Regions from separate parts of the Modestobacter sp. KNN46-3 genome, predicted to be linked through region 4. Evidence: riboswitches for the same ligand, from Rfam matches in the RefSeq annotation. Region 4 holds a riboswitch; each other region holds the start of a gene.
The links. A riboswitch is a leader RNA that binds a small molecule or an ion and turns the genes downstream of it on or off. The one in region 4 is predicted to bind thiamine pyrophosphate.
Positions count from the first base shown of each region.

Region 1: linked by a shared signal. The riboswitch ahead of G5C62_RS05815 (alcohol dehydrogenase catalytic domain-containing protein) and the one ahead of thiC (phosphomethylpyrimidine synthase ThiC) in region 4 are both predicted to bind thiamine pyrophosphate.
Region 2: linked by a shared signal. The riboswitch ahead of thiM (hydroxyethylthiazole kinase) and the one ahead of thiC (phosphomethylpyrimidine synthase ThiC) in region 4 are both predicted to bind thiamine pyrophosphate.
Region 3: linked by a shared signal. The riboswitch ahead of G5C62_RS08030 (cytosine permease) and the one ahead of thiC (phosphomethylpyrimidine synthase ThiC) in region 4 are both predicted to bind thiamine pyrophosphate.

Region 1 covers NZ_JAAKGN010000014.1:29,412-32,923, reverse strand. Annotated here, with positions in the region: gene G5C62_RS05825 (SDR family oxidoreductase) at 1-547, opposite strand, end outside; gene G5C62_RS05820 (hypothetical protein) at 706-930, shown strand; TPP riboswitch at 935-1,044, shown strand; gene G5C62_RS05815 (alcohol dehydrogenase catalytic domain-containing protein) at 1,035-2,045, shown strand; gene G5C62_RS05810 (MFS transporter) at 2,090-3,343, shown strand; gene G5C62_RS05805 (maleylpyruvate isomerase family mycothiol-dependent enzyme) at 3,357-3,512, opposite strand, start outside.
Region 2 covers NZ_JAAKGN010000063.1:17,136-20,647, forward strand. Annotated here, with positions in the region: gene thiD (bifunctional hydroxymethylpyrimidine kinase/phosphomethylpyrimidine kinase) at 1-195, opposite strand, end outside; gene thiE (thiamine phosphate synthase) at 192-857, opposite strand; gene thiM (hydroxyethylthiazole kinase) at 854-1,648, opposite strand; TPP riboswitch at 1,642-1,735, opposite strand; gene G5C62_RS14500 (HNH endonuclease signature motif containing protein) at 1,821-3,215, shown strand; gene G5C62_RS14505 (GNAT family N-acetyltransferase) at 3,236-3,512, shown strand, end outside.
Region 3 covers NZ_JAAKGN010000024.1:25,809-29,320, reverse strand. Annotated here, with positions in the region: gene G5C62_RS08050 (DUF6297 family protein) at 1-229, opposite strand, end outside; gene G5C62_RS08045 (ABC transporter ATP-binding protein) at 392-1,069, opposite strand; gene G5C62_RS08040 (TenA family protein) at 1,069-1,698, opposite strand; gene G5C62_RS08035 (TenA family transcriptional regulator) at 1,695-2,303, opposite strand; TPP riboswitch at 2,363-2,473, shown strand; gene G5C62_RS08030 (cytosine permease) at 2,464-3,512, shown strand, end outside.
Region 4 covers NZ_JAAKGN010000001.1:127,876-131,387, forward strand. Annotated here, with positions in the region: gene thiC (phosphomethylpyrimidine synthase ThiC) at 1-1,779, opposite strand, end outside; TPP riboswitch at 1,773-1,886, opposite strand; gene G5C62_RS00650 (response regulator transcription factor) at 1,961-2,611, opposite strand; gene G5C62_RS00655 (sensor histidine kinase) at 2,608-3,512, opposite strand, start outside.

The DNA.
Region 1 (3,512 bases), on a different contig from region 4:
GCATCAGCGCGGTGATCGTGACGGCGGAGTCCTTGAGCTCCTGCTGCACGGCCTCGGTCAGCGACTGGACGAAGGACTTCGAGGCGTTGTAGACCGGCTGGTACGCGCCGGGCATGGTCGCCGCGATCGAGGAGGTCACCAGCACCCGGCCCGCGTTGCGACCGGTCATCTGCACGAGGACCAGCTTCAGCAGCGCGGCGGTGGAGACCACGTTGAGCTGCATGACCTCCAGGTCGTCGGCCCAGTCGGTGTCGACGAACGCACCGCCACGGCCGACACCGGCGTTGAGCGCGGCGGCGTCCAGCGGGCGGCCGAGGCCCTGCACCCGGGTCCACAGCTGTTCGATCCCGCCGGGGGTGCGCAGGTCGGCCTGGACGGCGGTCACCTCGGCGCCCTCGGCGCGCAGCTTCGCGGCCGCCGTGTCGATCGTCGGGTCCTCGGCGTCGATCACCAGGTCGAAGCCGTGCTGGGCGAACTGCTTGGCGAGCTCGAACCCGATCCCGCTGGAGGCGCCGGTGACGAGGGCGAGGGGCTTGGTGTCGGTCATGCACCTCGCCCTACCCGCCCCCCGGGCCGGGTGCACCCACCGCGACCTCCTTTCCGGCCGCGGGGGCTGGTGGCCGCACCCGGGGTCAGGGGGTGCGGCCGGACCGACCCTCGCACCCCCTGCTGACGGTTTCCTGTGCGTCGGCTCAGACTCGGCCCATGACCGAGGACGCAGGGCCGGCCGGGGACGCCGGCGTGATCTGTTCGGCGAAGGGCTGCCGGGAGCCGGCGACCGTCGTCCTGGTGTGGAACAACCCGAAGGTGCACACCCCCGACCGGGAGAAGACCTGGACGGCGTGCGAGGCGCACCGCGAGCAGCTCTCCCACCACCTGGCGATCCGGTCGTTCCTGCGCCGGGTCGAGCCGGTCGCCCCGCTGCGGTAGCTTCAGCGGCGCACACGGGAGCCCGGGCGCGGGCTGAGAAGGCGGACGACCACCGCCGACCGTCCACACCTGATCCGGTTCATGCCGGCGGAGGGAGCTGCTCGATGCTCGCTGCCCGTTTCCACGCACCTGGCCGACCCCTGGCCCTGGACGACGTCCCGGTGCCCGAACCCGCCCCCGACGAGGTGCGGGTGCGGGTGCGCGCGGCCGGGGTCTGCGGCACCGAACTGCACTTCACCGACGGCCTGTACGCGCCGTCCCGGACGCCGATGACGCTGGGCCACGAGGCCGCGGGCACGGTCGACGCGGTCGGGTCGGCCGTCACCGGCTGGGCCGAGGGCGACCGGGTCGCCGTCTACTACTACCTCTTCTGCGGCAGCTGCCGCTGGTGCCTGCGCGGTCGGCAGAACCTGTGCCTCACCCCGCGCGGGGTGCTGGCCTTCGCCGCGGACGGCGCCTTCGCCGAGCAGCTGGTGGTGCCGGCGCACTGCCTGGTCCGGCTGCCCGACGAACTGCCGTTCGAGGCTGCCGCACCGCTGTGCTGCGCGGGCACGACCGCGGTGCACGCGCTCACCGAGGCCGCGGTCGAGCCCGGTGACGTGGTCGTCGTGCTCGGCGCGGGCGGGGTCGGGCTGGCCGCGGTGCAGGAGGCCCGACGACGCGGCGGCGTGGTCGTGGCCGTCAGCCGGGACGACGCCCGCCGGTCGGCTGCCCGGTCCGCCGGAGCGGTGGCCGCGGTCTCCCCCGCCGAACTCGCCGGCACCGTGGCCCGGCTGTCCGGCGGGCAGGGCGCCGACGTCGTCGTGGAGCTCGCCGGGGTGACGGCGACCCTCGAGCTGGCGACGGCGGTGCTCGGTCGCCGCGGGCGGCTGGTGCTGGTCGGGTACAGCGCCGACGCACTGACGGTGAGCCCGCTGGGGATGGTGGTCGCCGAGCAGCGGGTCATCGCCAGCGTGGGCAACACGCTGGCCGAGCTGGAGCAGGCGGTGGCGCTGGCCGCGGCCGGGCAGCTGGCGCCGCCGGTGGCGGGCACGCTGCCGCTGACCCAGGTGAACGAGGCGCTGGACCGGCTGCGCAGGGGGGACGTCGCAGGGCGGCTCGTGCTCACCCCCTGACGCCCCGCAGCGGTGTCCCGGGCCGCGTGTGAGGATCGGCGCTCGTGCGACATCGCAGCAAGGACGCCCCCCTCCCCCGCGAGGTCGGCGTCCTGGCGATCGTCGCCTTCGTCGTCGCCCTCGGCTTCGGCATCGTCGCCCCGGCGATCCCGCTGTTCGTCCGCGACTACGGGGTCGGCACCACCGCCGTCGGGTTCGCCGTCAGCGCGTTCGCCTTCTTCCGGTTCGTCTCCGCCTTCGCCGGGGGCTCCCTCGTCGAGCGGATCGGCGAGCGCGCCGTGCTCGCCGCCGGGCTGGCGATCGTCGCGGTCGCCACCGCCGCGGCCGCCCTGGCCGGCAACTTCCCGCTCTTCGTCGCCCTGCGCGCGGCCGGCGGGATCGGCAGCGCGATGTTCACCGTGGCCGCCCTCTCGCTGCTGCTGCGCACGGCACCGGCGGCCCAGCGCGGCCGGGCTGCGGCCACCTACCAGGGCGGTTTCATCCTCGGCGGCATCGCCGGCCCGGCGGCCGGCGGGTTCCTCGCCGAGGTCTCCCCGCGGCTGCCGTTCTTCGTCTACGGCGGCTTCCTGCTGGTCGCGGGGGTGGTCGCGCTGGTCCTGCTGCGCCCGGCCGCGCTGCCCCCGGTCGCGGGAGCCGCGGCCGACCCGGACCCCGCGGCTGACCAGGTGCGCGGCGGTGGCCCCTCGGCCGTGGCCGTGCCCCCCGCGGGCGCCGATGGTGGCGGGCTGCGCGCGGCGCTGCGGTCCCGGGCCTACGTCGCGGCGCTGGTGGCCAACCTGGGCGTGGGCTGGGTGCTGTTCGGCGTCCGCAACTCCCTCGTGCCGCTGTACGTGACCGAGGAGCTGGGCAAGACGGTGGCCTGGGCCGGCGCCGGCCTGCTCGCGGGGTCGGTGGCGCAGGCGGTCGGGCTGCTGCGCGCCGGGCGGCTGGCGGACAGCTGGGGTCGCCGTCCCTCGCTGCTGCTCGGTTCGGCACTGTCCACGGCGGCGATCGCCGTCCTGGTGCTGCCGCCGACCACCGCGGCGTTCCTGCTCTCGATGGCCACCTTCGGGCTGGGCGCCTCGCTGCTGGCCAGCGTGCCGGCCGCGGTGGTCGGTGACGTCAGCCCGGCCCGGGGCGGCCGGGTGGTGGCGGTCTTCCAGATGGTCGCCGACCTGGGCGCGGTGGCCGGGCCGCTGGTCGCCGGCTGGCTCACCGACGCCTTCTCCTACCAGGTCGCCTTCGCGGTCAGCGCCGCCGTGCTGGGCGCGGCGCTGCTCGCTGCGCTGGCGATGCCGCGGGACCGCCCCGCCGGCTGAGTCGGCAGGCCGGTCAGAGCCAGGGGGCCAGCGTCGGCAGCGGACCGTCGGCCTCCAGCTCCTCCCCCGCGCTGCGGCCGGTGACCCACGCCGCGACCGCCGGCAGCGGACCGGCGACGGCCAGGGCGCCGGTGCCCCACTCCCGGTCACCGGCGAACAGCGCGACGTC
Region 2 (3,512 bases), on a different contig from region 4:
GGCCAGCTGCGCGCCGACGAAGTCGGCCGGCACCGGGTGCACCCCGGTCACCCCGCGGGTGTTCTGCGCGGTGAGTGCGGTGAGCACCGCGGTGCCGTAGACGCCGAGCGCGCTGAAGGTCTTCAGGTCGGCCTGGATGCCGGCGCCGCCGCTGGGATCGCTGCCGGCCACGGTCAGGGCCACTGCTGCGCTCATCGGGCCACCAGCTCCCCGGCCATCGCGGCGCGCAGTGTGCGGGCGGCCGCCGCCGGGTCGGCGGCGGCGCAGATGTCGGAGACCACGCAGATGCCGTCGACCCCGGTTCCGGCCACCGCGGCGGCCGTGGCGGCGGAGATGCCTCCGATGGCCACCGACAGCAGGCCCCCGGCGCGGGCGCGGGCGGCCAGTGCTCGGGTGCCGTCGAGCTCCAGGGCGGCACCGGCGTCCGGCTTGGTGGGGGTCGACCAGACCGGGCTGAGGCCGACCAGGTCGGCGGTGCCGGCCGGGAGGGCGAGCACGTCGTCCAGCTCGGCCGCGCTGCCGACGGAGACGCCGATCAGGACGTCGGGGCCCAGCAGCGTCCGGACGTCGGTGGCCGGCAGGTCGTCCTGGCCCACGTGCACGCCGTCGGCCCCGGTGAGCAGCGCGACGTCGACGGCGTCGTTGACGACCAGCCGCACGTGCGGGGTCGGCCGGAGCACCTCCTGCACCGCGCGGGTGAGGGCCAGCAGGTCGCGCCGGCCGGCGGTCTTGTCCCGCACCTGGACGGCGGTCACCCCACCGGAGACGGCGGCGGCGACCACCTCGGGCACCGACCGGGGCGCGCAGAGCAGCGTGTCGGTGACCAGGTAGAGCCGCGGGTCGAAGCCGGCCCTCATGCGCTGCGGACGTCGGCGCGGGCGAGTGCGTCGCCGTCGACCGCGTCCAGCGCGTCCAGCCACAGCGCGGCGAACGTGCCCGGCCCGGCGGCGAGCCCGGCGGCGGCCTCGGCGGCCAGCGCCACGTGCGCGTGGGCGGCGACCACGGCGGTGAGCGGGTCACCGGTGGTGGCGGCGTAGGCGGCGACGATGCCGCCGAGCGCGCAGCCGGCGCCGGTGGTGCGGGTGAGCAGCGGCGACCCGCCGCCCACCCGGACGACCCGTTCCCCGTCGGTGACGACGTCGACCGGGCCGCTGACCGCGACGACGCCGCCGGTCCGGCGGGCCAGCTCCTGCGCCGTCTCCAGCGCGGCCTCCGGGGAGTCGGTGCTCTCCACGCCGCGGCCGCCCTTGCCGGCGCCGGCCAGGGCCAGCACCTCCGAGGCGTTGCCCCGGACGACGGTCGGGCGCAGCTCGACCAGGTCGGCGGCGAGCTCGGTGCGGAAGGTGAGCCCGCCGACGGCCACCGGGTCCAGCACCCACGGGGTGCCCACCTCGCCGGCGGTGCGGGCGGCGAGCCGCATCGCCTCGGCGGTGCGCTGCTGCACCGTGCCCACGTTGACCAGCACCGCGGAGGCGACGGCGGCGAACTCGCCGGCCTCGGCCGGGTCGTCGACCATGGCCGGTGCAGCGCCGATCGCCAGCAGCGCGTTGGCGGTGATCGTCTGCACGACCGTGTTGGTCAGGCAGTGCACCAGGGGTGCGGAGTCGCGCAGCGCCGTGCCGGCGGCGCGCAGATCGATGGCGTCCATCGCCGTGACATCCCTTCGCCAGTACCAACTGGAGCAGGTTCGACGGGTGTGCTCTCAGTCCCCGGTGGGACACCCCGTGTCAGCTCCCGACGCTAACACCGCTCCCGGCGGCCCTTCCACCGACGGGTCGCTGAGCTGCGGTTCTGTCGTACCCGGGTGCCAGCGTCGCGGCATGGGTGCAGTCGTGGCGGTGCAGGACGTGTCTGGGTTCGACGTGACGGAGCTCGACCTGACGGGTCAGCGGTCGGTCGAGGAGCTGGCCCGGGAGATCCGGTCGGGGGCGGTGCGGCTGGCAGCGGCGACCGCTGCCTGGCTGCGGCTGGTCGCGGAGTTCGACGCCCGCGAGGGCTGGGGCGAGGTCGGCGTGCAGAGCTGTGCGCACTGGCTGGCCTGGCAGTGCGGGATGAGCCCGGGTGCCGCGCGGGAGCACGTGCGGGTCGCCCGGGCGCTGGGCTCGCTGCCGGTGACGGCGGAGGCGTTCGCCGCGGGGCGGTTGTCGTACTCCAAGGTGCGGGCGATCAGCCGGGTGGCAGACGCCGGCACCGAGGTCGAGCTGGTCGAGCTGGCGCGGCACGCCACGGCGTCCCAGGTGGAGCGGGTGGTGCGCGCCTGGCGCCGGTCGGACGCCGTCGACGAGGAGCTGGTCGCGGAGAAGCGGTCCTTCCAGTGGCACTGGGACGCCGACGGGATGCTCGTGCTGCAGGTCCGGATGGACGGCGAGGCCGGCGCGGCGCTGCTGGCGTCGGTCGAGTCGCTGGCCGAGCGCGACGCCCGCCGGGAACGCGCCGCCACGACCCGGGCCGCTGCCGCCGCCGACTGCCCGGCGGACCCTGAGACGTTCCCGCGGGAACGGATGAGCGCGCGTCGCTGCCGGGCGCTGGCCCAGCTGGCCGAGGTCGCCGCCGACACCGGGCGACGGGCGGGCGACCCGCCGCGCCGGGAGGTGGTGGTGCACGTGGACGCCGACGTCCTGGCCGACGACGCCGCCGCGGGGCGGGCGCACCTGGAGGGCGGCCCGGCGCTCACCCCGGCGCAGGTGCGGCGGATGGCCTGCGAGGCGGCGCTGACGGTGATCGTCGAGCGGAACGGTCAGCCGCTCGCGCTCGGACGGCGCCGGCGGCTGGCCACCGTGACGCAGCGGCGGGCGCTGCTGGCCCGGGACGGCGGCTGTGCCCGACCGGGCTGCACCGAGACCCGGATCGAGCGGCTGCACGCCCACCACCTGACACCGTGGCGGTTGGGTGGTCGCACCGACGTGTCGGCGATGGTGCTGCTCTGCGACGTCGACCACGGCCTGGTGCACGACGAGGACCTGGCGCTGGACCGCCGGGGGCGGGAGCTCGTGGCCCACGACCGCGCCGGGCAGCGGGTCTGGGGTCCGGCCGACCCGGCCTTCGCCGTCGGTCTGCCCGCGAGGGAGGCCACGTCGCCGCGGCCGCTGCTGACCCTGGTGCCGGACGCCGCACTGCCGGGCGCCTGGCCGGCCGGTGGGGAGCGGATGGACCTCGGGCACGTCGTCTGGGCGCTGCTGGCCCACCGCGAGCACCTGCGGCGGGCGGCGTCCTGACCGCTTGCGACGATGCACCGGTGACCGATGCACCCGCCCTGCGCGAGGCGGCCTTCGCCGAGCTGACCCCGGCCGAGCTCTACGGGATCCTGCGGCTCCGGGTCGACGTCTTCGTCGTGGAGCAGGCCTGCCCGTACCCGGAGCTGGACGGCCGGGATGCCGAGCCGACCACCGTGCACCTCTGGCACGAGGCGGACGACGGCACGGTGCTGTCCACGATCCGGGTGCTGAGCAACGGCGAGGACCGCGCGATCGGCCGGGTCGCGACGGCGAAGGGCGCCCGGGGTCGGGGCCTGT
Region 3 (3,512 bases), on a different contig from region 4:
CGCCGCGGAGCAGTCCGCGGCGACCCGCGGGCAGGGGCAGCCACCACACCACGGCCGCCGGCGTGGCGCTGACCGGTCCCAGCCGGGCGAAGAGCGCGGTCAGCCCGGCCGCCAGGGACAGCGCGACCGCCGCCGCGGTCAGCGAACCGGGGAGCACCGCCGCATCGGCAGCCGGGCGGGCGGCGATCTGCTCCCGGAGGCTGGAGACGGCGCCCCCGCAGAGCGCCACGAAGACCCCGGCGGAGGTGAGGCCGGACAGGGTGTCCCCGACCCGGGTCAGCCAGCTGGTGTCGGCCCGGGAGGCCGTCGCCCGGCGGGTGTACCGGCGGACGGCGGTGCCGCTCCACTCCTCCGCCGGCCGCGCCTGCAGCGGGGTCGTCGCCGCCGTGGCTCAGCCCTCCTGCAACGCCGCGACGGCGTGCTCCGGCGCGACCACCGGGCACTCGTCCTCACCGATCACCAGGGCGTGGTCGGCGAGGGTGCCGATGAACGTCGGGTCGTGGCTGGCGAACAGCACCGCGCCGCCGGCGTCCACCAGTGCCGCGAGCCGGTCGGCCAGCGCCCGGCGCATCGCGGTGTCCAGTCGGCGTTCCGGCTCGTCGAGCACCAGCAGGTCGGCCGGTCGCACCAGCGCCCCGGCCAGCGCCAGCCGCCGGCGCTGACCGGAGGAGAGCGCCGAGGGCAGCGCGCCGGCCCGGTCGGTCAGCCCGAAGGCGGCCAGCTCCGCCTCGACGACCTCCTCGGCGTCGATGACCCCGTGGGCGCGGGCGGTGAGCAGCAGGTGCTCCGCACCGGTCAGCGACGGGAAGAACGCGTCGTCGTCCAGCACCCCGGCGACCGCCCGGCGGAAGCCGGCGTCCCGCTCGTCGACCGGGCCGTCGGCGAAACGCACCGTCCCGGTCAGCGGCGGGAGCAGGCCGACCATCGTCTGCAGCACGGTGGACTTGCCCGCGCCGTTCGGGCCGACCAGCGCGATCGCCGTCCCGGGCACGACCGACACCGTCACCGGGGCGCACACCGGCTCGTCGCCGTAGCCGACCGACAGCTGCTCGGCGGCCAGCAGGGCCATCAGCCGGGCTCCGCACCACCGCGCCACGCGGCGTCGAAGAAGCCGATCTCCAGCTCCATGGCCCGGCGGTAGGCGCGCCGCACCGCGGGGGTGTCGGCCGCCGTGTCGTCCAGCAGCCCTTCCAGCGTCGCCGCCAGCTCCTCGAAGGCCGGGTCGGCGTAGGTGGTGACCCACTCGGTGTACGGGGTGGCGGGCCGGCCGGCCAGCGACTGCCCGAGGTGGGCGTACAGCCGCATGCACGGCGTCATCGCCGCACAGGTCAGCCCTGCCCCGCCCAGGGCCGCCGTGGCGAGCAGGAACTCGGTGTAGGCCAGCGTGGCCGGCAGCGGCTCGACCAGGGTCAGGTCGATGCCCCAGCGCGCCGCGTAGCCCTCGTGCAGCCGCAGCTCCTCGCGGACGCCGGCGAGCAGATCGGCGAAGACGTCCAGGGCCGCCCGGTCGGGGCTGTACGCGGCGCCGAGCGCGTAGGCGCGGGCGAAGGACTCGAGGAAGAACGCGTCCTGGGCGACATAGCCGGCGAACCGCTCGCTCGGCAGGGTCCCGTCGGCGATGCCCTGCACGAACGGGTGCGCCAGCGCGACGGCGGCGAGGTCGGCGTTCTCGGCCCGGAGCCCGGCGGCGAGGCTCATGCCGACTGCACCGACGCGTCCCCGACTGCCATGTCCCAGAAGGCCACCTCGGCGGCGACGACGTCGAGGAAGACCGCGTCCCTGCCCCCGCCGACCGCGTCGGCCGCCGCCTCGAGGCCGGCGACGTAACCGGCGAAGCCCGGCACGGTCCAGTGCTCGACGAACTCGCGGTAGGCCGGGGCCCCGGGCAGCGCGGTGGTCCAGGCGTCGAGGTACGTGCGCTCGATGGTCCACAGCGCCGTCAGCGCGACCGGCACCTCGGCGGCGTCCAGCCGCTGCAGCAGCTCGGCGTAGGCCGTGGTGGCGGGCAGCGCGGGGGCGGTGAGGACCAGGCCGCGGTCGGCCGCCTGCTCCTCGAACCAGGCCAGCTCCTCGACCAGCGCGACCAGGCCCCCGGCCAGCACCGCCTGCGCGGGCCGCGGTGCGCGGGCCAGCAGCCGGGCCTGGAAGCGCAGCAGGTCGGCGACGAAGCGCGCGTCCTGCACCAGCCAGGTGTCGAAGGCGCCGGCGGGCAGCGACCCGTCACGCACCGCGGTCAGGAACGGGTGCGCGGTGGCCCCGCGCCAGATCTCGGGATGGCGTTGCAGCAGCTCGGCGACCGGCACGGCGCGGACTCTACGAGGTGGCGTTGCACACGGTGGTTATGGTGGCCCCGTCATGGCGTCGAGCCATGTGCGGGAGCTCGGAGGACCGGGCTGAGAGGGCGGCTGACGCGCCGCCGACCGCTGGAACCTGACCGGGTAATGCCGGCGTAGGGAGCCCGTGTTGAGCACGTCCGGAACCGTCCACACCAGCGCGTCCCACGGGGACGCACCACTGACCCTGACCGAGCCGCCGGCCCGCACGCTGGGCTTCCGCGAGTCCGCGGGCCTGTGGGGCAACCTGGGCATCAGCCTGCTGCTGCCGGTGGCCGCCGTCTACGTCGTCCTGCCCGGGCAGCCGCTGTCGGTCACGCTCGGCGCGATCGTCGTCGGCGCGGTGATCGGCGCCTCGCTGCTGGGGCTGGCCGCCGCCGCCGGTGCCCGCGAGGGGGTGCCGGGGATGGTGCTGCTGCGCGGCCTCCTCGGCCGGCGGGCCTCCTACCTGCCGACCGCGCTGAACCTGGTGCAGTGCATCGGCTGGGCCACCTTCGAGATCGTGATCATCGCCGAGGCGGCGTCCCGGGTGCTGGACGCGCCACGCTGGCCGTTCGTGCTGGTCGCCGGCGTGCTGGCCACCGCGATGGCGCTGCGGCCATTGGGTGTGGTCCGGGTGCTGTCCCGGTACGCGGTGTGGGCGGCGCTGGCCGCGATCGCCTACCTGTTCGTCGAGGTGCTGTCCGAGCCGCGGGCGGCCCTGGACGGCGGCGGCGCCGCGTCGTTCTGGACGGCGACCGACATCGTGATCGCCCTGCCGATCTCCTGGTTCCCGCTCGCCGCCGACTACACCCGGCACGTGCGCAGCGGCCGGGTCGCCGGCACCAGCGCCGCCCTGGGCTACGGCCTGGCCACCGTCGCGATGTTCACCCTCGGTGTGCTGGCGCTGGCGGCCTACGGCAGCTCCGGGCTGGACGTCATCGACGCGCTGCTGGCCGTGCCGCTGGGGGCGTTGGCGGTGCTGGTGCTCATCACGGTGGAACTCGACGAGGCGTTCGCGAACGTCTACTCCACGGCCGTGTCGGCGCAGAACGTGGTGGCCCGGCTGGACCGCCGGCTGCTCGCGCTGGGCGTCGGTGCCACCGCCACCCTGCTCGCGCTGAGCTTCGACATCGTCGCCTACGAGCCGTTCCTCTTCCTGATCGGCGCGGTTTTCGTGCCGCTGATCGGCGTCTTCCT
Region 4 (3,512 bases):
GGTCGAGGTGACGGCCTCCGACAGGTCGACGACGGGGAGGTAGACCCGGGCGCCTTCGTCCATAAACTCGGCGGACTTCTCCGCCATCCCCAGCTGGAGCGCCTCGTCCGCGGCGACGCCCTTGGCCGCGGCGTAGGCCCGCACGTCCTGGCTGATCCGCATGGAGCAGAAGTGCGGGCCGCACATCGAGCAGAAGTGCGCGGTCTTGGCCGCACCGGCCGGCAGCGTCTCGTCGTGGAAGTCGCGGGCCGTCGTCGGGTCAAGGGAGAGGTTGAACTGGTCGGTCCAGCGGAACTCGAACCGCGCGTCGGACAGTGCGTCGTCCCAGGCCTGCGCCCCGGGGTGCCCCTTGGCCAGGTCCGCGGCGTGGGCGGCAATCTTGTAGGTGATGACGCCGTCCTTGACGTCGTCCCGGTCCGGCAGCCCCAGGTGCTCCTTGGGGGTGACGTAGCAGAGCATCGCGGTGCCGTACCAGCCGATCATCGCCGCGCCGATGGCGCTGGTGATGTGGTCGTAGCCCGGCGCGATGTCGGTGGTCAGCGGGCCCAGGGTGTAGAACGGCGCCTCGTCGCAGACCTCCAACTGGAGGTCCATGTTCTCCTTGATCTTGTTCATCGGCACGTGCCCCGGACCCTCGACCATCACCTGGACATCGTGTTCCCAGGCGATCCGGGTCAGCTCACCCAACGTGCGCAGCTCGCTGAACTGGGCCTCGTCGTTGGCGTCGGCGATGCACCCGGGGCGGAGGCCGTCGCCGAGGGAGAAGGTGACGTCGTAGGCGGCCATCAGTTCGCACATCTCGCGGAAGTGCGTGTAGAGGAAGTTCTCCTGGTGGTGGGCCAGGCACCAGGCCGCCATGATCGAGCCGCCGCGGGACACGATGCCGGTCTTCCGGTTCGCCGCCAGCGGGACGTAGCGCAGCAGCACCCCGGCGTGCACGGTGACGTAGTCGACGCCCTGTTCGAACTGCTCCACGAGCGTGTCCCGGTAGGCCTCCCAGGACAGGTCCTCGGCCTTGCCGTTCACCTTCTCCAGCGCCTGGTAGATGGGCACGGTGCCGATCGGGACGGCGCTGTTGCGGATGATCCACTCCCGGGTGGTGTGGATGTTGCGGCCGGTCGAGAGGTCCATGACGGTGTCGGCGCCCCAGCGGGTGGCCCAGGTCATCTTGTCCACCTCCTCCTCGATGGAGGAGGCGACCGCACTGTTGCCGATGTTGGCGTTGATCTTGACGAGCAGGTTGCGGCCGATCGCCATCGGCTCGGACTCCGGGTGGTTCACGTTGGCCGGCAGCACCGCGCGGCCGCGGGCGATCTCGCTGCGGACGTGCTCGACGGAGACCCCCTCCCGCAGCGCCACGAACTCCATCTCGGGGGTGACCTGGCCGCGGCGGGCGTAGGCGAGCTGGGTGACCGTCGTCCCCGGCAGGCCGCGGCGGGGACGGTGGGCGGCAGCGAAGACGCTGTCCAGGTCCCGGGTGTCACCCGGGCGGCGCCCGTTGTCCACCGGCTGCACCGCGCGGCCCTCGTAGCTCTCCGTGTCGGCGCGCTCGGTGATCCAGTCCTCCCGGTGCCGGGGCAGCCCGGCCCGGATGTCGGTGTGCACCGCCGGGTCGGTGTACGGGCCCGAGGTGTCGTAGAGCACCACGCTGTCGCCGGTGGACAGCTGCACCTCGCGCATCGGGACCCGCAGGTCCGGGCGGCTGCCCTGCAGGTGGGTCTTGCGGGAGCCGGGGAACTCGGTGCCCTCGGTCTGTGGCCGGTGCTGGACGTCCGTCATCAGGGGTTCCTCCCTACGCCGGTGTTAACCGGATCAGGTGCGAACGGTCAGCGGCCGGTCCTGCCGCCCTCTCAGCCTCGGTACGCGAGGCTCCCGCGGGTCGACACGGACCCTAGGCCCAAGCGGGTGCTCCTGCCCAGCCCTGACCCGGCGCGGTCGGGGATCGGACGACGGGGGGCGATCAGCCGGTCATGAAGCCGCTCTCGTAGGCAGCGATGACCGCCTGAGTGCGGTCCCGCGCACGGAGCTTGAGCAGCACGCTGCTGACGTGCGTCTTCACCGTCTCGCGGCTGAGGAACAGCTCGGTGGCGATCTCGGCGTTGGACAGCCCGCCCGCCACCAGCCGCAGCACGTCGGCCTCGCGGCCGGTCAGCTCCGGCAGTGCGGCCGGCCCTCGGGCGCGGGAGGGCGCGTGCGAGGCGATGAGCCGCCGGGTCAGGTCCGGGAGCACCAGGGTCGTCCCCCGGGCGACGACCCGGATGGCGTCGACGAGCGAGTCCGGCTCCGACCGCTTCAGCGCGAAGCCGCTCGCCCCGGCCTGCAGCGAACGGAACAGGTAGTCGTCGTCCTCGAACGTGGTCAGGACCAGCACGCGGGGGCGCTGCGGGTCACGGGCGACCAGCTCCGCGGTCGCCGCGATGCCGTCCATGTCGGGCATCCGGACGTCCATGAGGACGACGTCCGGATCGGTGTCGGCCGCGACGGCCAGCGCCTCCCGGCCGGTGCCGGCATCGCCCACGACGGCCAGGTCGGGCTCGCTCTCCAGGATCACCCGCAGCCCGGAGCGGACGAGCACGTCGTCGTCCACGAGCAGCAGCCGCAGGGCGGTCACGCCGCACCCGACAGCGGCAGGGTGACACACAGGTCGAACCCGCCGGCCGGCGTCCGTCCGGCGGTGAGCGTGCCGCCGACGGCGGTCGCCCGCTCCCGTAGGCCGGCCAACCCGCGGCCGCCGCCGGGGCCCGGGCGGCCGTCGTGCTGGGAGACCGGTTCGTTGCACACGCGGACGACGAGGGTGTCCCCGCTGCGGACGACCTCGGCGACCGTCCGCGGGGTGCCCGCGTGCCGCAGCACGTTCGTCGTCCCCTCCTGGACCACCCGGTAGGCCAGCTCCTGGACACCGGCGGGCACGTCGTCGACGTCGCCGCCCACCACGAGCTCGACGGGCAGGCCGCCGTCGCGGAGTCCGGCAAGCAGGTCCTCGAGGTCGTCCAGCGACGGCGCGGCGAACGGGGCGGGGTCACGGCCGCCGTCCTCGGCACGGAGCACGGTGAGCACCCGGTCGAGCTCCGCGAGCGCGGTCCGGGTGTTCGTCTCGATGTGCCCCAGCGCCTGGCGCGCGAAGTCGGCCTGCAGCGGCCGCTCGCCGACGGGCGTCAGGGTGCGGCGGGCGGCGGTGGCCTGCAGCAGGCTGGCGGTCAGCGCATGACCGATGGTGTCGTGCAGGTCGCGGGCCAGCCTGTTCCGGTCGGCCAGCCGCCGGGTGCTCTGCTGCAGCGCGGCGATCCGCTGTTCGGGCGCGGTGCCGAGCAGCCGCGGCGCCACGGACGCGGACAACCGCACCAGCAGGTCGAGCCCGGCCAGGACGAGGACGACGTCGAGGACCATGAGCGCCAGCAGCGGGAGCGCGTTGAGCGGGTTCCACTCGATCTCCCAGCCGAGGGCGACGAAGACGGCGCCGCCGAACAGCAGGGTGGTGGACGCGGCGAGGCCGAGGAGCACGCGGGCCCCGA